Regions from separate parts of the Leuconostoc kimchii IMSNU 11154 genome, predicted to be linked through region 1. Evidence: predicted binding sites of a transcription regulator. Region 1 holds the regulator's gene; the other holds the start of a gene.

What was found. Region 1 encodes HrcA, which represses chaperone genes, less so after heat shock. Its sites were predicted from a motif close to TTAGCACTCNNNNNNNNNGAGTGCTAA; they were not measured.
Region 2: LKI_RS08700 (ATP-dependent Clp protease ATP-binding subunit) is a predicted target of HrcA. The motif match lies at 2,063-2,089, and genes of this name have one in related genera.

The regions. Positions count from the first base shown of each region.
Region 1 is NC_014136.1:1,822,343-1,825,778, reverse strand. It holds gene dnaK (molecular chaperone DnaK) at 1-277, opposite strand, end outside; gene grpE (nucleotide exchange factor GrpE) at 374-952, opposite strand; gene hrcA (heat-inducible transcriptional repressor HrcA) at 970-1,998, opposite strand; gene ribF (riboflavin biosynthesis protein RibF) at 2,113-3,057, opposite strand; gene truB (tRNA pseudouridine(55) synthase TruB) at 3,057-3,436, opposite strand, start outside.
Region 2 is NC_014136.1:1,621,478-1,624,913, forward strand. It holds gene LKI_RS08700 (ATP-dependent Clp protease ATP-binding subunit) at 1-1,942, opposite strand, end outside; gene LKI_RS11025 (hypothetical protein) at 2,125-2,298, shown strand; gene LKI_RS08705 (rod shape-determining protein) at 2,400-3,407, shown strand.

The DNA of each region.
Region 1 (3,436 bases):
TTGCTGAAATTTCTTGTGGTGTATAATCCTTACCATCAGCACTAACTTTATAACCAGCTTCGCCCATATGTGACTTAATTGAAATAATTGTATCAGGGTTCGTAATAGCTTGACGCTTAGCTACATCACCAACTTGGCTTTCGCCATTTTTAAAAGAAACAACTGAAGGTGTTGTACGACCACCATCTGGGTTTGTAATAATCTTTGGTTCGCCACCCTCAAGTACGGCCACTGCTGAGTTCGTTGTTCCTAAATCAATACCGATAATTTTTGACATGAATTTTTTCTTCCTTTACTTTTTAGTTAACAATTTATCTTTTTAAGGTGTAGTGCACTAAGCTGAATCACCATGTTCATTAAATAGTCAATTCGATTACTTCGCAACTGCGACCATTGCTGGACGTAAGACACGATCCTGTAAAATATAGCCTTTTTGCAAAACAGAAGCAATTTGATCTGAATCCACAGTTGTTGATTCAACACTTTGAATTGCCTGATGTTTAGTTGGATCAAAAGTTTCACCCACTTCACCAGTTGCAGAGATACCATTATCAGTCAAAGCCTGAACTAACGTTTTAAGTGTCATTTCAACACCTGCTTTAATTTGTTTTGCCACGGCATCATCAGCTTCAACTTCTAAAGCACGTTCCAAATTATCCACCGCTGGTAATACTGCAGCTGCTAATTTCTGGCCATCATACTTACGAACACTTTGCAATTCACGCGCCTGACGTTGCTGTATATTCTGTATTTCAGCTTTCGAACGCAGAAGTTGATCTTCTAAATCAGCAATCTTTTCACGTGCCTGATCAAGTTCAGTTTGCTCTGGTTCTTCAACTACCTGTGAAGTATCACCGTCATTGATCACTTCTTCATTTGACATTTCTTCAACAAGTGGTTCTTCATTGATTACTTCTTCATTTGGTGCTTCTTTTTTTGCTTCATCTGCCACGTGGGTGACCTCCTAATTTATGTATACTCAATCATTTTTTGGCTTAACGCTTCACCAAATGCGTCCATTAACAGTACATTACGTGCATACGTCATACGAATTGGCCCTAGAAGAGCTATCACGCCTTCTCCTTGATTTGGTACGGTAAATGCCCTTGTAATTAAACTGAATGGCTTCAACAATGGCTCGTTGATTTCCTTGGCAATTTTAATGGTCACGCGCTGCTGTGAAGTAGTTGCGACGCGACGAATATCCGTTGCAGAAGTCAAAAATTCTAATAGTCTCTTAACTTCCTTAGTCGACAGGCTATCTTCACCAAAATCTAACACATTCAAGCGACCACCTATATGCACTTTATCACCAATTGATCGGGCGAGAACATCACCAAACAATTGTAAAAACGCAGCAGGTGTTTGAATGACACGACTCATTTGAGTTGGTAATTCATCTGATTGCATCATTTTTAGAACTTCCAACACAGGGCGACCAGTCATTTGGTCATTAATATAATTGGTCATACTTTCCAACGATGACTCTGCCAGCTCTCGTGGTAATTTGAACGTTTGACTAGTCACTTTACCATCATTAGTGACCAGCACTGCAATGAGTTGCTGATTTTCTAATGGTACTAATCGGAACCCTGACACCGTAATATTTAAGCGCTTAGGTTTTAAAATCAAAACTGTTGCAGCAGTTAACTCAGATAAGGTACGTGCTGATTCATCTAACAAATCATCTATTTCATGAAAATTACCATGAAAAGAATTCATAACCAAAGCAATGTCTTGTTGCGTTGCTGACCTTGCGTTCATAAGATTATCAAGATAATAACGATATCCAGCGCGCGATGGCACCCGCCCAGCAGACGTATGCAATTTTTTTATTAATGCTTCCGCTTCTAAGGTCGCCATCTCATTACGAATCGTCGCAGAACTCACTTTGATATCTAGTTGCTCTTGCAAACTTTTGGAGCCCACTGCATGAGCAGTTTGCGTGTATTCATAAATAATGGCACCTAAGATTAATTTCTGTCGTTCGGTTAGCAAACCAGCACCTCCGATTTAGCACTCCTATCATTCAACTGCTAACATCTATTATGATACACTATTTTAAAAAAGAGCGCAAGGGTTTTAGCACTCTTTTTTAAGAGTGCTAAAAAATCAATTCACCGTATCAAAATATTGGCGTGTCTGATATTCATCGCTATTTAATTGTACGATCAAATCGGAAACAGTGCTAAACTTGACTTCGCCCCGAAGATAGGTATACCAAGTGACTGTCACATTCTCGCCATAGATTTCTCTCTGAAAATCTAATATATTAATTTCAACTGTGACAGGTCGTTCATCTCCGAAAGTAATATTACGACCAATACTGGCCATACCCTCATACCAGTCGTCTCCGACCTTCACCTTAACGGCATAAATACCAATTCCTGGTAACCATTCCAATTCAGGTGTTTTGATATTAATTGTTGGAAATCCCAATTTACGGCCACGTGCTTCACCATGAACGACTAATCCAGTTGTTTGGTATATACGTCCAAGTTGCTGATTAACCTGATTCATATCGCCAATATCTAATGCCCGACGGATTGCGGATGACCCTATTTTTTTATGATTATCATCGAATTCAGGCACAACAATAACATCAAAGCGTTGCTGTGCATAAAATGGTAAGTGCATCATATCTGCTGTTGATGAATTACCACCGTATAAATGATCAAAACCACCAACTACCAGAATAGGATTCAAACACATAAGCACATCATCGACAAATTGCTGTGGCTCTACTTTAGCCAGTTCTGACGTAAATTGCATGACATAAATTTTATCCACGCCAAGTTTGGTTAATAGTATTTTTTTTTGCGCCAAGGGGGTTAGATAACGTAATGGTTTCTCTAACGCTCTAAATACAACCGCAGGATATGGGTCATATGTTAGTACCGCCAACGGTACACCCAACTTATCTGCCTCAGATTTAGCACGTTCAATCACTGCTTGATGTCCTCGATGTACACCATCAAAAAAACCCATTGCAACAACTTGTCGCACTGGTTTTTTATTTTTTAAAATTGGGTAATGTAGTCTAATTATTTCAGCCATTATGATTCATTTGTAAACACGTAACGCGATTGCCATAGGCTTTTCTCATTGTTATAAGCGTATACTGCCTTAAGATCACCATGATAGGTTAATTGAAGATATGCGCTATCGTCAATAATTGCCCATTCTGATATTTTTTGACCATTTTTGACAGCAAACCACTCATCATCCGAAAGTTCTTTTGTTGGCCACGTGAGTATGTCCTTTATTGGTATGATTAGTTTTAATAATGATTCACGTTCAAGCACAAGGATATCCTGTAGATCAGTAGCTTGATCAATCGACATGCCACTGCCCATAATTCTAGTTAAACTTGTCATTGTTGCTGGCACACCAAGTTGTCGCCCAGTATCAACAGCTAATGTCCTGATGTAGGTAC
Region 2 (3,436 bases), 200 kb from region 1:
CTTGTAATACCCGACGAAGAGGTCGTGCACCAAGTGTTGGATTATAGCCTAATTCGGCCAGTTTAGCTTTAGCGGCATCACTGACGCGCACATTTAAATGATTATCAGCCAAGTTGACATTCATGTCAGCTATCATAAGGTCTACAATTGATAGTAAATGCGTTTTTGATAATTGTTGGAATTCAATAATGTCATCAAAACGGTTCAAAAATTCAGGTCGGAAATAACTTTCCAAGCGTTGCAGTAGACGGCTCTGAGAATCAATTTGATTAAATCCCATTGGTGTGTTGCCTGTGTCTGTTGAGCCAGCGTTAGATGTCATAATAATAACAGTGTCTTTAAAGCTGACAACATGTCCTTGTGCATCTGTTAGGCGACCATCATCCAAGATTTGTAAAAACATATTCATAACATCAGGATGCGCTTTTTCTGCCTCGTCAATCAAAATCAATGAGTAGGGGTGACGACGAACTTGTTCGGTTAGTTGGCCAGCTTCTTCATAACCAACATATCCAGCAGGCGCACCAATCATTTTCGAAACAGCATGTTTTTCCATATACTCTGACATGTCAAAACGAATTAAGGCTTCTTTGCTGCCAAACATTTCTTTGGCAAGTTGTTTAGCTAATTCTGTCTTACCTACACCAGTTGGTCCAACAAAGAGGAATGATCCAATTGGACGACCAGATTTGGTTAAACCAATACGATTTCGGCGAATCGCTTTAGCGACAGTTTGAACAGCTAATTCTTGTCCGATGACATGATCTGACAAATGGCTGTCAAGCTCTTGCAACTGATTTGCTTCATTATCCTTTAAGTCACCGACGGGAATATCAGTTTTGTCTTCGATGATTTTTAAAATATCTTTTTCAGTAATGGTTTGAGGTTTAAACATTTCAGGATGAGCCTCGACTTGTACTTTTTGAGATTCAAGTTGATTCGTTTGATCTCGCCAATAACTAGCCTTTTCGAAATCTTCCTTGTCAATGGCCTCTTGCTTTAGTTTATCAGCAGTATCTATTTTAGATTGAATTGCCTTAGGGTCTGTAATTGTCATCGTTAGGTTTTTCCGTGAGCCAGCCTCGTCAATCAAATCAATCGCCTTATCTGGTAAAAATCGTTCAGGGATGTAGCGGTCGGATAAGTCAACTGCTGCAGCAATAGCATCATCTGTAAAACGAACATGATGATAAGCTTCATAGCGTTGTTGGATACCTTTTAGGATTGTAACCGTGGCTTCCTTAGATGGTTCTTCAACTTGAACAGGTTGGAAACGACGTGCAATAGCACCATCTTTTTCAATTTTTCGGTACTCATTCAATGTTGTTGCACCGATTAATTGGAACTCACCTCGAGCAAGTGCAGGTTTTAAAATATTACCAGCATCCATACCGCCTTCAGCATTACCAGCACCCATAATTTCGTGTACCTCATCGATAAAGAGAATCACATCATCATTCTCGGCAACTTCTTTCATCAACTGGCGCATACGTGCTTCAAACTGACCACGCATGGCAGTGCCTTGCACCATAGCAGACATATCTAAGCGAATGACTTCCTTAGAACGTAGCTTTTCGGGCACTTTATTAGCAACAATTGCTTGAGCAAGTCCTTCAACAACCGCTGTTTTACCAACACCAGGCTCGCCAATTAGAACTGGATTATTTTTGGTACGACGATTGAGAATTTCAATTGTACGTGCAACCTCTAAGTCACGGCCAATAACAGGATCAAGTTTGCCTTCACGTGCTTGTTGCGTTAAATTAATACCGTATTCTTCTAATAATGTTGGTCGTTTCTTATTTTTATCTTTTTTATTTTGTTGTTGTGAGCCAAAATTGGCTTGGCTGTTATCTTGCGCGGATTGCATTTGATCGTTCATAGCGCGCATCATTTCGTCAAAATTAATGTTACTAAATCCAAATGGGTCTTGTGATGCCATAGTATCAAGTCGTGCAAAATAATACCACTAAAAGTAAAACTACTTTCAGTTACCTTGCACCTTTCCTTTCTATTTAATATGCCTTAAGTATAACACCCTAAGATTAAATTGCAATTAAAATTAGCACTCGTTTGTATTGAGTGCTAAAATAAATGTTGTATAATAGGTATGAGGTATTAATAATGGATTACGAACAACAATTAAATGATTTACGTGATGGCAAAATTAATCAAATAGATATCACACCAGAGACTTTTCCAGATTTTCAGAAAATTTGGCGGGATTTCCCATCTCAGAACCGAATTCGCGGTATTGCGGGAAAACAAGGCCACGTCAAATATGTCCGTGCAAATTAGTCGGCAAAAGCATATCTTTTTATGCTACAATACTATAAGTTAAGCATAAAATAAGGTGTGCATATTTTTTGATAACAGAAAGCACAAAAGGGGCAAGCATAGTGGCATTTTCATTTGGACAACGAAACGTCGGTATCGATCTTGGTACGGCCAACACATATGTATATATTGAAGGGCGCGGTATTGTGTTACGTGAGCCGTCTGTTGTGGCACGTAATACGCAAACAAACGAAGTTGTTGCTGTAGGGTCTGAAGCTAAAGATATGCTTGGTCGAACACCCGCCAGTATTGCAGCTATCCGTCCAATGCGTGATGGTGTTATTGCGGATTATGACACGACAGTGGCAATGATTCGTTATTATTTGCAAAAAGCATTGGGTGGCCGTATTGGAAAGCCTTATGTGACCATCGGTGTGCCCTCCGGTGTTACGGCGGTTGAGCGTCGCGCTGTTATTGACGCTGCCCGTGTGGCAGGTGCTCGTGATGCGTATGTCATTGAAGAGCCCTTTGCTGCTGCAGTTGGTGCAGGGTTACCTGTTATGGATCCAACTGGTTCCATGGTTGTAGATATGGGTGGTGGAACCACGGATGTTGCAACTATTTCGTTAGGTGGTATTGTATCAAGCCGGTCAATTCGTATTGCTGGTGATAAGTTAGATGAGGCCATTGCTAACTTCGTACGTAACAAGTACGATGTGACTATTGGAGAACCGACAGCTGAAAGACTAAAAATTGAGATTGGGGCGGCGTCATTAGAATTAGCAAGAACTTTGCCCGATGCCTCTGTCAGAGGCCGCGATTTATTGACAGGCTTACCAAAAACAATTGACGTGACTGCAGAAGATGTGGCGACAGCTATTCAAGAGCCTGTACAAGAAATTGTTGTTGCAATACGTGAGACGTTAGAATCGACGCAACCGGAGTTAGCAGCTGATGTCATTGATCATGGTATGGTCTTGACAGGTGGTGGTGCTATGTTACGCGATATGGACAAAATTATACAAGAGGCAACAAAGGTGCCAGTCTTAATTGCTAATGAACCGCTTGATGCTGTAGCAATTGGTACAGGTGAAGCGTTGAAGTCCATTGATGTTATGCGACAACGTTAATCATTAATTAAGATAATCGAACACCAGCG